Regions from separate parts of the Pelosinus sp. UFO1 genome, predicted to be linked through region 1. Evidence: a T-box and tRNA genes for the amino acid it is inferred to sense, from the RefSeq annotation. Region 1 holds a T-box; the other regions hold tRNA genes.
The links. A T-box is a leader RNA that pairs with one kind of tRNA and senses whether it is charged. The one in region 1 lies ahead of UFO1_RS14765 (valine--tRNA ligase), so its partner is inferred to be a tRNA-Val.

Region 2: it encodes a tRNA-Val, which carries the amino acid that the T-box ahead of UFO1_RS14765 (valine--tRNA ligase) is inferred to sense. The anticodon was not compared.
Region 3: it encodes a tRNA-Val, which carries the amino acid that the T-box ahead of UFO1_RS14765 (valine--tRNA ligase) is inferred to sense. The anticodon was not compared.

Annotation. Positions count from the first base shown of each region.
Region 1 covers NZ_CP008852.1:3,111,210-3,117,178, forward strand. Annotated here, with positions in the region: gene UFO1_RS14765 (valine--tRNA ligase) at 1-2,170, opposite strand, end outside; T-box leader at 2,217-2,452, opposite strand; gene UFO1_RS14770 (3'-5' exonuclease) at 2,526-3,104, opposite strand; gene UFO1_RS24115 (ATP-binding protein) at 3,249-4,721, opposite strand; gene UFO1_RS14780 (hypothetical protein) at 5,253-5,486, opposite strand; gene UFO1_RS14785 (DUF2680 domain-containing protein) at 5,752-5,969, opposite strand, start outside.
Region 2 covers NZ_CP008852.1:4,819,846-4,825,814, reverse strand. Annotated here, with positions in the region: gene UFO1_RS22625 (methyl-accepting chemotaxis protein) at 1-596, opposite strand, end outside; gene UFO1_RS22620 (methyl-accepting chemotaxis protein) at 788-2,485, opposite strand; tRNA gene UFO1_RS22615 (tRNA-Val) at 2,655-2,730, opposite strand; tRNA gene UFO1_RS22610 (tRNA-Glu) at 2,737-2,811, opposite strand; tRNA gene UFO1_RS22605 (tRNA-Lys) at 2,818-2,893, opposite strand; tRNA gene UFO1_RS22600 (tRNA-Phe) at 2,900-2,975, opposite strand; tRNA gene UFO1_RS22595 (tRNA-Asp) at 2,982-3,057, opposite strand; tRNA gene UFO1_RS22590 (tRNA-Val) at 3,079-3,154, opposite strand; tRNA gene UFO1_RS22585 (tRNA-Glu) at 3,160-3,234, opposite strand; tRNA gene UFO1_RS22580 (tRNA-Lys) at 3,242-3,317, opposite strand; gene hprK (HPr(Ser) kinase/phosphatase) at 3,452-4,378, opposite strand; gene UFO1_RS22570 (adenylosuccinate synthase) at 4,414-5,700, opposite strand; gene purB (adenylosuccinate lyase) at 5,803-5,969, opposite strand, start outside.
Region 3 covers NZ_CP008852.1:2,799,968-2,805,936, forward strand. Annotated here, with positions in the region: gene nirJ2 (putative heme d1 biosynthesis radical SAM protein NirJ2) at 1-448, opposite strand, end outside; gene UFO1_RS24525 (twin-arginine translocase TatA/TatE family subunit) at 539-697, opposite strand; gene trxA (thioredoxin) at 820-1,143, opposite strand; RNA gene rnpB (RNase P RNA component class A) at 1,388-1,741, opposite strand; gene UFO1_RS13335 (Nif3-like dinuclear metal center hexameric protein) at 1,825-2,943, opposite strand; gene UFO1_RS13340 (class I SAM-dependent methyltransferase) at 2,934-3,623, opposite strand; tRNA gene UFO1_RS13345 (tRNA-Val) at 3,944-4,019, opposite strand; tRNA gene UFO1_RS13350 (tRNA-Glu) at 4,024-4,098, opposite strand; tRNA gene UFO1_RS13355 (tRNA-Ile) at 4,118-4,192, opposite strand; tRNA gene UFO1_RS13360 (tRNA-Asn) at 4,247-4,322, opposite strand; gene rpoD (RNA polymerase sigma factor RpoD) at 4,414-5,547, opposite strand; gene dnaG (DNA primase) at 5,583-5,969, opposite strand, start outside.

The sequences.
Region 1 (5,969 bases):
CCAATGGCCAATCAGCTACCATAATACTTTGCCCTTCATGAGGCAAGTGCTGCCAGATAGTTTCTGTAATAAAAGGCATAAAAGGGTGTAATAGTTTTAGTGTATTTTCAAGTACATACCATAGGACATATTGGGCAGTTGCACGCGCTGTAGATTCTTCTTTATTATATAATCTTGCTTTTGCCATTTCAATATACCAATCGCAATACTCATTCCAAATAAACTCATACAGCAGACGAGCTGCTTCTCCTAATTCAAATCGTTCTAAATTACGTGTCACTTCATTCACGGTCTTTTCATAACGACTTAAAATCCACTTATCTGCTAAGGTAAAGTTGTCTTCCTGCTTTGCCCTTACTCCATAATTGGTTAATGTATCAACACTATCTACATCTTCCAAATTCATTAGCACGAAACGGGAAGCATTCCATAATTTATTGGCAAAGTTACGACTTGATTCTACTCTTTCCCAATAAAAACGCATATCATTTCCTGGTGTATTGCCAGTTACTAGGGTAAACCGCAAAGTATCTGCACCATTTTTATCGATAACTTCTAATGGATCAATCCCATTCCCTAAAGATTTACTCATTTTTCGTCCTTGAGAGTCCCGAACTAAACCATGAATAAAAACATGTTTAAAAGGAATTTCCTTCTTAAACTCTAAACCCATCATGATCATTCTAGCTACCCAGAAGAAAATAATGTCATATCCTGTTACTAATACACTGGTAGGATAAAATTGTTCTAATTCCTCGGTATCTTCTGGCCAGCCCATAGTGGAAAAAGGCCACAAACCGGAACTAAACCATGTATCTAGTACATCCTCATCTTGCTCAATCTTATGACTGCCACACTTTGGACATACGTTAACTTCTTCTCTAGTTACAATGGTTTCACCACATTCGCAATACCACGCAGGAATTCGATGCCCCCACCAAATTTGCCGTGAAATACACCAATCCCGTATATTGCTCATCCAATTAATGTACGTTTTTGTGAATCGCTCGGGAACAAATTGAATTTCACCTGAAGTCACAGTTTCAATGGCTGGTTCAGCTAGCGACTGCATTTTAACAAACCATTGCTTAGATACCAAAGGTTCTACAACTGTGGTACAACGTTGGCAATGACCTACTGCATGCATATGATCATCAATTTTCACCAAATACTCTTGCACTTCTAAATCTTTGACTAAGACCTTACGACATTCATAACGATCTAGTCCTGCATATTTGCCTGTACCTTCTGACATTTTGCCATCGTTATCAATGACTACAATTTGCGGTAAGTTATGACGTAATCCCATTTCAAAGTCGTTAGGGTCATGAGAAGGAGTAATCTTAACCGCACCTGTACCAAAAGCTTGATCAACATATTCATCGGCAATTACGGGAATTAACCTTCCTACTAACGGCAAAATTAAATTTTTACCAATCAAATGGCTATATCTGGTATCCTCTGGATTAACTGCTACTGCGGTATCTCCCAAAATAGTTTCTGGCCGCGTAGTAGCTACTGTCAAATACTCACCTTCACTCCCCTCTACTGGGTAACGAACATGGTATAAATGACCTGGCTTTTCTTCATGTTCTACTTCAATATCACTTAAAGCAGTATTGCAGCGTGGACACCAATTGGTTATCCGATTCCCCTGATAAATAAGGCCTTTCTCATATAAAGAAACAAAGACTTCTCGTACAGCCTTGGAACAACCTTCGTCCATGGTAAAACGCTCTCGCTGCCAATCACAAGAAGCACCCAAACTTTTCAGTTGTTTAATAATCCTGTCGCCATACTGTTCTTTCCATTCCCAAACTTTTTCAATAAACTTTTCCCGCCCCATATCATAACGAGAAATGCCTTCCTTTGCTAACATTTCTTCTACTTTAATTTGAGTAGCAATACCTGCATGGTCTGTTCCTGGCATCCACAATGTATTGTAGCCTTGCATACGGCGAAAACGAATTAAAATATCTTGTAATGCATTATCTAAAGCATGCCCCATATGTAGTTGTCCCGTTACATTAGGAGGCGGAATAACAATACTAAAAGGTTTTTTCCCCTTATTTACTTCCTGATGAAAGAAACCATTATCTTCCCAATACTTATACCATTTTGCTTCTACCGCTTGAGGGTCATATACTGTTGGAATATTTTTTTCTGTCAAAATTAACTCCTCCTACTTTTTGAAAAATAAAAAAGCCCCTTCATCCTAAAAGGACGAAAGAGCATACTTTCGTGGTACCACCTTGTTTCTTCGAGTAAAGGCAAAATAAAGATTTACTCGAACTCCAATACCATAACGGGGCATAACCGACTGCACCTACTATAAGTTCAATGCAATAACTCCAGGACTACCTTCCGTTACCCCATTCCGAGAGACCTTTCAGCCAAGGATCCCCTCTCTATTCGGCGGCAATAACGTACTCCTTCCTATCATCGCTTTTAATATATATACCATACTATACCTATAATATACAGTCTTTGTCAAGATTAGTGAAAAAATACTATGTCGATACTACTTAGGCAAAATCTTTTACAGGAAGCTTCAACAAATGCATCATCTGCAGAAAATTGTCAGCTTTTAACTCTTGCCCCGCTAGCAGAGCAATTTTAGCACAAGTTCGTGCATCATGCAGAGCATTGTGATGGTCAAAATCAATCTGAAAGCGCTGAGCTAATGTATTAAGCTTATAGTTTTCCCCACCAGGCCATGCTTTTTTCGCAATTTGAACTGTGCAACTATGTTTAAAAACTGGCATAGGCAATGAATATTCCCTTAGGACACCTCGTAGCACACTAATATCAAAAGTTGCATTATGGGCAATCACAATTTTATTTTCAAGATGCGGACGAATCCGTTCCCACAATTGATCAAAAGTTGGTTTATTCACTACATCTTCTGGGTGAATGCCATGCACCTGTATATTACGATAGTCAAATTTAAGAACTGGCGGGCGTATTAAAGAGTAAGCCGATCGGACGATTTGTCCATTTTCCACTGTTACCGCAGCCATGCTACACACACTAGAACGACTCGCATTGGCCGTTTCAAAATCAATTGCTACGAAATTCATTCTTATTGGCGCCAACTCGCGCACTTACTCCTCTCCATGATACATTATTTTCTTAGATACATATTCCTTAGTATATCATAATCTCGAGTAACATCGATAGCCTTAATTCAACTACATTCTTAAATTGCACTAATACACAAATTACCCAAATTCGCATCCTAGTTAGAATTAGAAGCCCTGAGAGTGAGTAAAGGATATTATAAAAGTACTACCCCGCCCCTCTTCGGACTGTACCTCAATACTACCATTATGCTTATTTATAATGCTTTCACAGATTGCTAAGCCCAAACCAGTCCCATTATCCTTTGTTGTATAGAAAGGATTGAATATTTTCTCTAACTTTTCCTTTGCTATACCACTACCTGTATCAGAAATCGTTACTACAATTTGTTCGTCAACTAAAGTCGTCCGAATTGTCAACATACCGCTATCATCCATTGATTCAATGCCATTGCGAGTTAGATTAAAAAGTACTTGCTTAATTTCTTTCTCGCTTAATAATTGATCCGGCAGATTTTCCTCTAAACATAGATCTACTACTACATTATTTTTTGTTGCATCCGTTGCCACAAGAGGAAATGCTTGCCTAATAATAGTATTAATATTGTGTTTGTTTCGTTCAATTTTGGTATTTCCTGCTAAAGAAAGAAAATCCGTAATAATGCTTTCAATGCGAATTAATTCTCCTAAAACAATATCAAATTGTTCATTTAAACTAGCTGGTACTTTCGATCCTAAATATTGCAAATATCCCTTAATTACTGTCATTGGGTTACGTATTTCGTGTGCTACGCCAGTTGCCATTTCTCCGATGAGATTCAATCTATCCATTTTATATAATGCATGACGCATTTGTTCATATTCTGTAATATCATGAAATATGGCTAGTGCCCCTTTATTTCGACCTTCCATGTCTCTTATCGGAATTGCGTTAATCAACATTTGCTTATTCATTATATCTTTAGAGACATTTCTCACCGCGATTCCTCGCACCGCTTTTTGCAAAGGACTATCTTTCCACTGAGTGCCAATGTGGGCTGTACGAAATTCAGGGTTTGCACCGATTAATTTTTCTTTTGTAAATCCAGGGAAAAATAAATCAATATAGGCTTGATTGCCATTTTTAAAATTACCAAGTTCATCTACCATAATAACCGAAAAAGGACAAAGATCAATGAGTTGATTAAAATCCCGAGCTGATTGCACAGCGCTCAATTGAGACAACTTTCGTATTGTAATATCTCTAACTGTGCATAAAACTGCCTCCACAATTCCCGCAGAACTATATAGAGGATAGAGATAATACTCAAAATAGCTGATTCCATAACTTGTTACTTGCGGATCCTTTAACTCATTTTCCACTGGTTGTCCCGTTGAAAAAACAGTTGTAAGGTCCTGTTCTAATTGCTCATTATGAGGTAACCCTATTTCTCTACGTTCCTTTCCTTCCATATCAGAAGGTTTTAAGCCGATATAACGTGCTCCAAATCCATTAACAAATAAGTACCTGTGTTGCTTATCAAATACACTTACTTGGTCTGGAAAACTACATTCCCTAACTGGATTATTAGCGATAATTTTTTCTAACTGTTCCTCTGTTGATTTTAAATTGCGGATGTACTCTTTAATTGCCCCTGACACAATATCTTACCCTCCAAAATTCACCTATCTATCAACATATTACAATATAACGATATGCACAATTTGTAATTTTATGGTAATATTTTCATGGTTTTAATTATAATTTAAATTTTTGTGTCTTTAGGGGGAGAAATTTTAAAATTAAAAAGAAAAAGACCAAAATACAAGGCAGAAATAGCCTTTTTTGGGTCTTTTTGTCGTATAGTTTATAGGTAAACAAAGTAAATATAAATGTGACATAATTTTAAATAATAAAATAAAACTAGCACCTATAAGAGCAACTTTTGTCCTGTGAATTTTTTCGAAATAATCACTGCATAACATATTACAAACAAAATCAAAGCAATCCAAGCTTGTTCTGATAACATGATATTCTCCTTACATCTTATTTTAAAAATTTCTTTGGAATTTCTCTATCTTTTAAAAAGGCTAAAGGACAGTTTAACTGTCCTTTAGCCTTTTTAATCTAATGTCTCATTCTATTAAAATCCGAAAAACATATTACTTTAACTTAAAACGTTCGAGCTAACTTTACCCTCTTATTAAATACTCTAACAGTATTTTAGTATCTTCTGGCTCTGAAGCAATAATTTCGATTTCATCAATTTTTGCTTCACTAAATATTTTTGATAATGCTAAGTACTGACACAATTTTGATTTTAAGTTTAACCGATCACCTTCTGAAGTTACTAATTCAATCTTCCCCTGACACTTATCAAGGACTTCTAAAAACTTCTCTACATTAGTTATTCCTATAATTTTCACAGTATATTCCTCCTTTTTATAAATGGAGCTCCTTAGACCAAGGTATGATAACTATCTCTTCGTCATGCCTCCATTTTTTTCCTGCCTAAAACTCATGCTGCTAGTTCACATACTACCAATAAAAAAACCGACATATTAACTATATTAATGTCTTATCGTAAGAGGTTATACAAGTAGAGCTATTACTCACGTTGTGAATAATAGCTCTACACCTAATTTATATTTCCCCTCCAAATTTATAATCTATAATTGATAGACTAGCAAATTAAGGATTGTTTTTTTCTTTGTTGTGTTCGGAATGCATCGGCCTCTTACCGTTCATCATATCGGATACATGCTTTTCAATGTTTGCTTTCATTTGCTCCGCTTGATCAGCTGAAATTCGCCCTGCCTTCACACCTTTTTCAATACGCTGCAGCATTTGTTCAACCAAAGTTGTCTTAAGCGTCTCTTCTGATACACCCTGTTCTTTGGCGATCTCCA
Region 2 (5,969 bases), 1.7 Mb from region 1:
ACCAATAGGATTATGGCAATACTGCTTGTGGTCGCTATGTTACGGCTGGTTTTAGAGGATTCCACCACCGCCATACCGCTTTGATCTAAATATTTCTTTTGCATCTCGGACAACTGTAGAAAATTTTCATCAATTTCCTGTACCATGGCTCTTCCCTCACCCGCTACTTGAAGCCAACGTGGGTCATTCGCCTTACGTGCAGGAAATAATCTCGTATCTGCATATACCATATACTGATTTAGCGCTTTATCCAAATTTTCGGCCTTTTCTCGAGCCTCAGGTAGTGCTAATTGGGTTTTAACCTCCCTTACCATCGCTAAGCTTTTAGCTATTTTATCTCGATACCCCTGTTCATAGGCAGCACCATCGGAATAAAATAAATATCCCCGCATATCAAGAAGGGCTCGAGTAAATTCAGTGTGCGCATTTTTTACTGTAACTAATCTTACTGATGTCTGAGTCACAATGATTTCTGCCTCATTACCTGCTTGTCTAAATTCATATAATGTATAACCCAGTACAAGCAGTAATAATGCCGCCACAACGGCGAACATACCCGCTAGTTGTACCCTAATTGGAAAGCGCCTTTTTTCCATCTTATTACCTCCTATTTTTTTAGAAAATATGTAATATTTCTACTTTTTTCATTATAAGGAACTTTCTACTTTTATCTTGCAAATTCCTTCTTATTTCGACATTATTGAAGTATACTTTACTATAAACGTAGAAACTCCGCCAAAGATTGGCGGAGTTTCTACGTTTGTGCTATTCAAGTTTGAATATATTTCTACACTCTAAATTTCTTTACAATATCCATCATTTGAGTTGCCAATTGAGCTAACCTTGCTGCGTTGGTATCAATTTCATGCATGCCAGCTGTTTGCTCTTCTGCTGATGCAGCTACAGCCTCAGAGCTTGATGAGGTCTCATTAGCAACCACACTAATATTCTCCACGCTGCTTACTACTGTTTGAATTCCCTGGGAAGTCTCATTTACAGCTGCAGCAATATGAGTAATCCCTTCTTTTACTGCTTCCATTTTCTCAATAATTACATGGAAGCCGTTCTGTGTTGTAATGGTAGAGTTTTGCCCTTTTTCTACCTCTTTGTTGGCTTTTTCGACTGTAGTGACAGCAAAGTTTATTTCGTTACCCATGTTATGTATAATTTTAGCAATTTCATCAGTTGCGCCAGCACTCTGTTCAGCCAACTTACGAACTTCTTCAGCTACCACTGCAAAACCACGACCTGCTTCACCAGCACGCGCTGCTTCTATAGCTGCATTTAGTGCTAGAAGATTTGTTTGCGCGGCAATACTATTAATCAAATCAACAATGCCTTTTATTTTTGCAGAACCTTGATCCAATTTCGTTGTAACAATTGTAATTTCACTCATAGATTGGTTAATTGATTCATTCTGGGCAACTACCTGTGTCAGCATTTCCATGCCCTTGGCAGCCTCGTTTACTGCATTTTGAGCGCTGGTACTGACTTCAGACGTACTCGCATTGATTTCTTCAGAGCTTGCGGATATTTCCTCCATCGTTGCAGAAATATTACTAATGTTATCTGCATTTTGAGATGCCCCTGCTGCAATATTTGTTACGCTTTCTGCGACTGTCTCTACCGCCCTTAATTGTTCGCTAACAGAGTCACTAAGTTGTCCACTTGTCGAGGTTAAAACTTGACTACTGCCAACAATCTGAGAGACGAAACCTTTAAGGGATTTTTTCATTTCAATAATGATGAGACCCATATCACCAATTTCGTCGTTTCGAGTGGGATATACATCTTTTCCTGTTAGATTAAGGTTCCCAACCTCAGCTAATTCAGCGCTAATGTTTCTGAGGCGTTTTGCCAAATTTCGACTATACCATACGGCTAGTACAATCACCAATAAAGAAACTATGCTGCTGATCACCAAGGCAATAATTCCATCTTGACTTGTCGCAGCAAGTAATGAGGAACTCCTATCATCTAGGTATTTTTGCTGCAGTTGATCAACTTTAGCAAATTGATCTTCAATCTCTTTTACCAATTGCCGTCCCTGTGTTGTAAGGTTAGTTAAATTAGGATCTTTCGATTTTTTAGCCGCAATGACTTTGTCGCCAAGCACTACATAATCATCAACTAATTTTGCTAGTTTTTCCCCTTCGACTTTTGTATCTCCCATTGTAGACATGCTATCATACTTTTTCGCCAGTTCACTACTCTTTTTTATTTTATCTCGATATCCCTGTTCATAGGCCGCACCATCCGGATAAAATAAATACCCTCGCATATCTAAAAGAGCTCCGGTAAATTCTAATTGCCCGGCTTTAACAAGATTTCCTCTTGTGACGGTATGCTTTACTATTGCTTCAGTTACTTGTCCACTATCTCTCAATTTAAACACAGTAAAGCTTAAGATAGATACTAATAGAATAATGACCAAAATAAACATACCCGTAAGTTGCATTACAATCGGCATTCGTTTTCTATTCATAACAACCTCCACCTTTATAAAAAAATCGGAAAACTCATTATTTTCCATTTTATTAGTACATTCTATGTCTTATCTTTATATTCCTTCAAACATTTCCCTTTTTAGACAAAATATCACTTTATATACTAAAAAACCTCATGCTAAACGCATGAGGTTCATGTTACAAATATGGTGGGCGATGACAGGATCGAACTGCCGACATCCTGCTTGTAAGGCAGGCGCTCTCCCAGCTGAGCTAATCGCCCATATTTTGGTGACCCGTGGGGGAATCGAACCCCCGTTATCGCCGTGAAAGGGCGGTGTCTTGACCGCTTGACCAACGGGCCGTAAAATGGTGGCTCACCCGCGGCTCGAACGCGGGACACCCTGATTAAAAGTCAGGTGCTCTACCAACTGAGCTAGTGAACCAAAAAATGGTGCCGCAAGACAGAATCGAACTGTCGACACGAGGATTTTCAGTCCTCTGCTCTACCGACTGAGCTATCGCGGCAAGTAATGGCGACCCAGATCGGATTTGAACCGACGACCTCCGCCGTGACAGGGCGGCATTCTAACCGCTAAACTACTGGGCCATATTAATTGTAAGAACTAAATGGTGGGCGATGACAGGATCGAACTGCCGACATCCTGCTTGTAAGGCAGGCGCTCTCCCAGCTGAGCTAATCGCCCGTATTTGGTGACCCGTGGGGGAATCGAACCCCCGTTATCGCCGTGAAAGGGCGGTGTCTTGACCGCTTGACCAACGGGCCGTAAAAATGGTGGCTCACCCGCGGCTCGAACGCGGGACACCCTGATTAAAAGTCAGGTGCTCTACCAACTGAGCTAGTGAACCACGTCGCTCTCACAAGATATGATTATATAGCAATCCTTTCTTATTGTCAACTAGTTTATTGTTGGTTTTTAATGGATTTTATAATAAATTAGTTTGCAATAAGAAAAGCATAGAAACTTTGTTTAGTTTTTTAATTATTGATCATCAGATAGGCAAAATTTCCTCTGCTTCTCAATAAAATCTTCGGCAGCATGATATCCCAATTTATTTAGACGATAATTCATCGCAGCTACTTCAATAATATTGGATAAGTTTCGCCCTGGGCGCACTGGAATTGTCTTACATGGTAATCCGACGCCTAGAATCTCATAATGTTCTTCTTCAAGACCTAACCGATCATAGGCTTTACCTTGTTGCCATTCTTCTAGACGAATGACTAAGTTTATCTTTTGGCTTGGTCTTACTGCACCGATACCAAATAATGCTTTTACATTTAAAATTCCAAGTCCTCTAACTTCCATAATATGACGCAATATTTCGGGCGCACTACCAGTGAGTACATCTTCACCGCTGCGAATTACATCTACAGCGTCATCTGCTACTAAACGGTGACCACGTTTGATAAGGTCCAATGCTGTTTCACTTTTACCAATGCCACTTTCACCAATAATCAAAGTACCTACCCCATGCACATCCACCAACACTGCATGAATGGTAGCACTTGGCGCAAGTCTGCGTTCTAGGTAATTCGTTAACAGCGCTATGAAACGTGTTGTTGGCAGGTGAGTCCGAAAAACTGGTAATTGACGATTTGCCGCCGATTGCAGCCATGCTCCGGGTAATTCTATATTGCGGGTTATAATTAAACAAGGAAAATGTAACTGAATAAATGCATGCCACCGCTCATCTGCTACATTTATAGGTAAGGTGTCTAAAAATGCTGTTTCTGTTGTGCCGATTACTTGAATACGCTGCTCATCGAAATACTGTAAATATCCAGCCAAAACAAGTCCTGGGCGATTAATATCAGGCACTTTAACAGGGCCATCAAGAACGCAGTCCTTCTCCACCGCGGTAAGACAAAAATAATCAACAATTTCTTTTAACAACAAATCCGGCATTTTTATCACCTACCTATCGATACTATATTTGATTTCTATTCAAAAATTTCATGCATTATGATGGTTTGTTCTCTTCCAGGTCCTACGGAGACAATGCCAAGCTTAATGTCTGCTACTTCGCTCAAACGTTCTAAATAACGACGTGCGTTTAATGGCAAGTCTTTATAATTACGAATATTAGTTGTATCACTTTGCCAGCCGGGAAGTTCTTCATAAACTGCTTCAACTTCAGCTAATACCTTTAGGCTAGCAGGAAACTCATCCATTACCGCACCTTTATATTTATAACCAACGCATATTTTTAATGTTGCCAATTCATCCAAAATATCCAAACGAGTAATTGCCATATAGTCAATGCCGCTTAGACGTCCCGCATAACCTACTACGCAGGCATCTAACCAACCACAGCGACGAGGACGGCCTGTTGTAGTACCATATTCATGGCCTTTTTCACGAATGTGGTCACCCACTTCATCAAATAATTCTGTAGGGAATGGGCCCTCTCCTACGCGGGTTGTATACGCCTTTACTACCCCAACCACTGTATTGATTTTCGTAGGTCCAATTCCAGCCCCTACACATACTCCACCAGCAATCGGATGAGAAGAAGTAACATACGGATAGGTTCCATGGTCAAGGTCCAGCATAGTTGCTTGCGCACCTTCAAATAATATCTTTTCGCCATTTTTTATTGCTTTATTAAGCGTTGCAGATGTATCACATACGTAAGAGCGTAATTCTTCTGCATAACCTAAATATTCTTTTCTTACAGTCTCATAATCAAAACCTTCTACACCATATACTGCTTTTAGTAAATGATTTTTGGCTTCTAAATTACGTTTTAATTTTTCCGAGAATTCTTCTTCATCTAACAAATCAACTACACGAATACCACAGCGCGAGTTTTTATCCATATAACATGGACCTATGCCGCGTTTCGTCGTGCCAATTTTATGATCTCCACGATACGTTTCTTCTGCTTCATCTAATAAGCGGTGATAAGGCATAATCACATGAGCACGATTAGAAACTTTAAGTCCTGAAGTATCGATCCCTTTCTCCTGCATGCCTTTAATTTCTCTGAGCATAACTTCTGGATCAATAACCACGCCATTACCAACAACACAAGTTTTCCCTTTATATAAAATACCTGAAGGCAATAAATGCAGTTTAAATTCTTTTCCCTCTACAACTACAGTATGACCTGCATTATTTCCCCCTTGATAACGAGCAACAACATCTGCTTTCTCAGCTAAATAATCTACAATCTTACCTTTGCCTTCGTCGCCCCACTGGGTTCCCATAACTACTACTGCTGGCATAAAAAATCACCCTTCCCATCTTATTAAAGTAATTTTGTCAAGAATTCAACTCTTGTTTAATGTACCTGAATTCTTGGCCCTATTTTCTATAAACATTATTATCTACAAACCAAATCTAGCCATGATGGTGTCAATATGGCGAAGATAATAGGAGTACTCAAAACAAGCATCAATTTCTTCTGGTGATAAATATTTCTTAACGTCTTCATCCTTGGTAATATTCGTTTTAAAGTCGGCGCCTTCCATCCATTTGGCCATGGCATTGCGTT
Region 3 (5,969 bases), 310 kb from region 1:
ACGTAGTTATTGTTGTATGAATTTGAAAAGGAAGCCCCACCTTCTTACAGGCTTGCATAGCAGCAATTGTTTTATCCCAAGCACCTTCCGACTGCCGAAACTTGTCATGAATGTTTTTATCAGTGCTATCTAGACTAATGCCCGCTGCTCCAAGTCCAGCCTCTTTTAGTTTAATAGCTACTTCCTCAGTAATTAGAATTCCATTCGTACCAAGTACAGGCCTTAGACCAATACTTTTAGCGTAGCGAATTAATTCGTAAATATCAGATCGCATCAATGGTTCGCCACCACTTAAAATAATAATTTTAAAGCCAGCGCGAGCCATTTCATCTAATAATTTCTTACCTTCTTCCGTACTTAATTCATCTGTTCTTTTCGTTCCTGCATCACGATAACAATGAACACAGCTAATATTACAGGCCTGAGTAGTATTCCATGAAATGATCATATAGAACTCCTTCCGGGTTTGCTAATCTAAGTTGCTACATTATTTGCTATAAAAAACAGGCTTCCAGTCTCTAGTTAATAATGACCTATCTTAGGATTTGCGATTATCGTCCTCATTGGTAACAGCCGTTTTGAAATTACTAATTCCCTTACCTATTGCCTTACCTATCTCCGGTAGTTTAGCTGGTCCAAATACAACTAAGGCAATTGCCAAAATAACCACTAATTCAGACATACTAAAATTAAACATGACCAACCCCCTTTATACTCATATTATCGCAAATTAATAGCCGTTAGACAATATAAATTTCTAAAATATAGAATAACATTAAAGGAAAGGCTTAGCCACGGCTAAGCCTTTCCTTATTAACTTTATATAACCTTATCGATAGCATCCATTAAATCTTTACGTGGACGATATCCTACAATACGTTCGACCTCTACACCATCTTTAAATAATAATAAGGTTGGAATTCCCATCACATTATAGTTACTGGCAAGTTGTTGCTGCTCATCAACATTTACTTTCATAACTACTGCTTTTCCTTCATATTCTTGTCCTACAGCTTCTAATTCAGGGGCAACCATTTTACATGGTCCACACCATGAAGCCCAAAAATCCACTAGTACAGGTTTATCCTTCTGCGATATTTTTTCTTTAAATTCATTTTCATCGGCAATATTCAATACGCTCATTATAAAACCTCCTACTTTTTATGATTCTTATTATTAACTATTGTTTAGATTTTAAATCATGCTTATTTGCTAGCTTATTTACATTTTAGAAAACATTTAATTAAAAGTCAATAGTTACTAGATATTTAAACTTGTTTTACTATTCATAGTATGTAATAGGAATTATTATTTCCAGAAATGCCTTTCCTGAAATAAGACAAAAACCCTCTACATTCTAAGAATATAGAGGGTTTATTTACATAAGGCTGTGAGTGATCAATAAGCCGAGTTCTGTTCCGCTCACGCGGTGATGATCATCTATCTAGTCTGGCAGTTACCTGACAGCTCTAGCGACGCAACCCGGAAGGTTCAGCGGGCAGCTTCATCCCTTCCCTATTCGGTCTTGCTCCAGGTGGGGTTTACCTAGCCAGCCAGTCACCTGACTGCTGGTGCGCTCTTACCGCACCGTTCCATCCTTACCAGCATAAGCTGGCGGTTTACATTTCTATGGCACTTTCCCTAAGGTCGCCCTCGCTGGACGTTATCCAGCACCCTGCCCTATGGAGCTCGGACTTTCCTCGTATGCTTTATGGGCATCCGCGATCATCTTTCCTACTCACAACAATAATTTCAATATCGACTGAGATAATATCATATCATAAATCATTTGCTAAGTCAATAAATTTCTGCGGCTAATTATTTTTAATATCGATGTAGAATATTTTTGTTGATTTCATCAACCTCGACAATAACCGACCACTTACCTTGATCGGCACAGGAAGTTAGAAATTCTTTTACACGAGACAATATAGGTTGCTCCGTGGCAAAATGGCCCGCGTCAATAATACCAATACCACTTACTATAGCATTTTGGGCTTCATGGTATTTTACATCTCCGGTTACTAATACATCGGCTCCAGCAAATACCGCTTTATGCAATACCCCAGCACCAGCGCCCCCACATACTGCTACCTTCTTTATCAACTTATCACATGAACCTGCTATATTTACAGAATCTACTCCTAATAGATTTTTCACCTGATCCGCAAAATCTGAAAACAACATAGGTATTTCGAGCTTACCTATACGACCTAATCCAAATTCTTTACCTGAATTCATTAGTTGATATAAATCATACGCAACTTCCTCATAGGGATGGGCTTTAATCATCGCTTTAATTACCCTACGACTAATTCTGTCGGGCATAACTGTTTCAATGCGGCTTTCTTCAACAGATTCTAACTTACCATTATTACCAATGAATGGTTTTGCATCTTCTAAAGGTAAAAAAGTACCTATACCATTTGCCGAAAATGTGCAGTTACTATATTTTCCAATATGCCCAGCCCCAGCCGCTGCTAACGCTTCTCGCACCACTTCTACATGAGTTTGCGGCACAAACACTACTAATTTGCATAACTTTTCAGTGGAGTTTACTGCTAAGGGTTGAATATCCTGCAACCCTAAACAGGCAGCTAAAGCATCATTAACGCCACCCTCCGCTGAATCAAGATTAGTATGAGCTGCGTAGACCCCTATATTTGCCTTAAGCAGGCTGGATAAAACTTGCCCTTGCGGCAAATCTGTTCGTATTGATGTAATGCTTTTGAATATAAGAGGGTGATGAGCAATGATGAGATCTACATTATCGAGTATCGCTTGCTCTACAACCTCCTTCGTAACATCTAAGGTAATTCGTATCTTATGGATTGTTTGGGATGGGCTCCCAACTAATAAACCTACATTATCCCAACTTTCAGCTAAATGCCTTGGCGCTAACTTATCCATTGCATCCATAATTACTTGACATTTTACAGACATCGCTGTTTAGCCTCCAATTGTTGTAATCTTTCGGTATATTCATGATACTTTTGGCTCTTTTTTGCATTATCACTGAGTGACATCTCCTGTAAGACGCGTTTAGTCTGCGCAATGAGTTGCTCAATGTGTACAGATAGAAGTTCCGATTTATCTCTCCACAGTTTTTCCCCAATGTCGTACATAATAGGTTCACAACTAGTTGCCCCCCCTGGTTCGGCCACAACTATTTCGTACAATCGCCCTTCCTCTTGGACCAATCTTTCGTCAACAACATCCCATTCATTTTCATTTAACCAACGTCTCACAGTATTCGCGGCCACCATAGGTTGCAAAATTAAACGCTTAAGCGACTTAGTAACTTCAGGCTTTCCTGTTAGTATCTCAATAATTGTCTGACCACCCATACCAGCAATAATAACAACATCCACTTCTCCAGGAGAAAGCACTGTTATTCCATCACCTAAACGCACAGAAATTCGGTGCGTAAGCCCGAGGGCATCTACATGTTCTTTTGCTGCCTTCCAAGGCCCCAGATTAACGTCACCAGCTATTGCTGAAGTAACAATATGCCCTTGCACTAATTCAATAGGTAAATAAGCATGATCAGTACCAATATCTGCCACACGCGATCCCTCCGGCACCAATTCCGCCAACGCAGCTAATCTTCCAACAAGCTTCAATGCATTACACCTCATCCTTTATTTTCTTTCTGTTATTATACAAAAATAACTTACAATTAATCAATAAACAAACATTTCAACGACTAAAATAAAAAAGCACACAAAGGATCATAAACGGCAGTCAATCCCTTTGTGCAGCAATACAATGTTGTTCCTTAGTAGTTGAGCACATACTTATAAAAAAAGACTTGGCTTGTACCAAGTCATAAAGCCGCAGGCAAAAGCCTTAGTTACTTTACTTAGAATCGAAAAAATTGTAACAAGTTCTCTAATCCGTAAAAAAATGCAAAGCATATACTGCTTTGCATTTCATTTTTAAATGGTGGGCGATGACAGGATCGAACTGCCGACATCCTGCTTGTAAGGCAGGCGCTCTCCCAGCTGAGCTAATCGCCCATTATGGTGACCCGTGGGGGAATCGAACCCCCGTTATCGCCGTGAAAGGGCGGTGTCTTGACCGCTTGACCAACGGGCCTTTATTGCGTAATATAAAATGGTGGGCCCACCTGGGATCGAACCAGGGACCAGCCGGTTATGAGCCGGCTGCTCTACCGCTGAGCTATAGGCCCTAGAGATATTAAAACAGGTTTTCCAAGGAAAGCCTGTTTGTAATCCATATAAGATGGCTCCTTGAGTAGGACTCGAACCTACGACCGATCGGTTAACAGCCGATTGCTCTACCAACTGAGCTATCAAGGAATGTCGTCAACATTGACAATTATAATACAATTTCAACATTACGTCAACAACTTTTTTTCATATTATAAGATTTTTATATTTTTTTAGTTTTTTACTCTAAAAAGTCTTTTAATTTTTTGCTACGGCTAGGATGACGTAGTTTTCTAAGGGCTTTCGCCTCAATTTGTCGAATACGTTCACGGGTAACACCAAAGTGTTGTCCTACTTCTTCTAATGTGCGAGCCCGTCCATCATCTAAACCAAATCGCAGTCTAAGAACCTTTTCTTCCCGTGGAGTAAGAGTTTCTAATACCTCTTCTAACTGTTCCTTTAAGAGCATAAAAGAAGCTGCCTCAGCTGGTGCTGGTGCGTCCTGATCCTCAATAAAATCTCCTAAATGAGAGTCTTCTTCTTCACCAATCGGCGTTTCTAAAGATACTGGTTCTTGAGCAATTTTCATAATCTCTCTTACACGCTCAACACTAATATCCATCTCTTTTGCAATCTCTTCAGGTTGAGGCTCACGCCCTAATTCCTGTAGTAATTGTCTAGATACACGAATCAATTTATTAATAGTCTCTACCATATGCACAGGAATACGAATCGTCCGCGCCTGATCAGCTATTGCACGAGTAATTGCTTGACGAATCCACCAGGTAGCATACGTACTAAATTTGTAACCTTTATTATAATCAAATTTTTCAACAGCTTTGATTAGTCCAAGGTTGCCTTCTTGAATTAAATCCAAAAATAACATACCACGTCCAACATAACGTTTAGCAATACTAACTACAAGCCGCAAATTGGCTTCTGCCAAACGTCTTTTGGCTTCTTCATCACCTTGCTCCATGCGCTGTGCCAGTTTAATTTCTTCGTCAGCCGTCAGTAAGGGTACTCTTCCAATTTCCTTAAGATACATGCGAACAGGGTCGTCAATACTAATCCCCTCTGGGATAGTTAAATCAATATCAACTTCCTCAGGAGTTACTTCTTCTACCTCGACAACATCAGGCTCATCTGCTCTTTCAGTATCATCCGGAAGTTCATCAACTATTTCAATTCCTTTACTAGAAAAGACCTCATATATCTCTTCAATTTCATCAGGAGATAAATCTTCACTTTGGAGAGTATCCATGATTTCACTATAAGTTAGCACGCCACCCTGTTTTTTCCCTTTGTTCACTAATTTAGTTACATATTCACTCGAAATTGTCTTTTTTTCTGTCATTTTACTCCCCTCCTCCATTGGCCATTCCAATCAAGGCGTAGTTTTTTTTTTGATTAAACACAATGTAATTTATTAATTTCATCTTTTATTCGTTGACTTTCTGCTAATGCCTGCAGAAAACCACTATCCCCCAGACGTTCTAATTCATCAGCCCTTAATCGGGACTGTTCATACAATAACTTTAAGTTTGTTAGGCGCATATTTTTTATACAATCATCAACCATTTTTATACTATCACTATCATTGTATTGTATATCAATTAACATAATATGGGATAATTCCGCATTTGCTGTCTCACTTAGCATCATCGTCCAAGCAGTATCCGTAATATCTTTTCCCATATTATACTCTTTAAATATTAATTCGATTATTTCACGCCTGTGCTCTCCCTGTATTTCTGTAACAGAAAGTTCTTTTTCAATATATGGTATAAGGGAGCT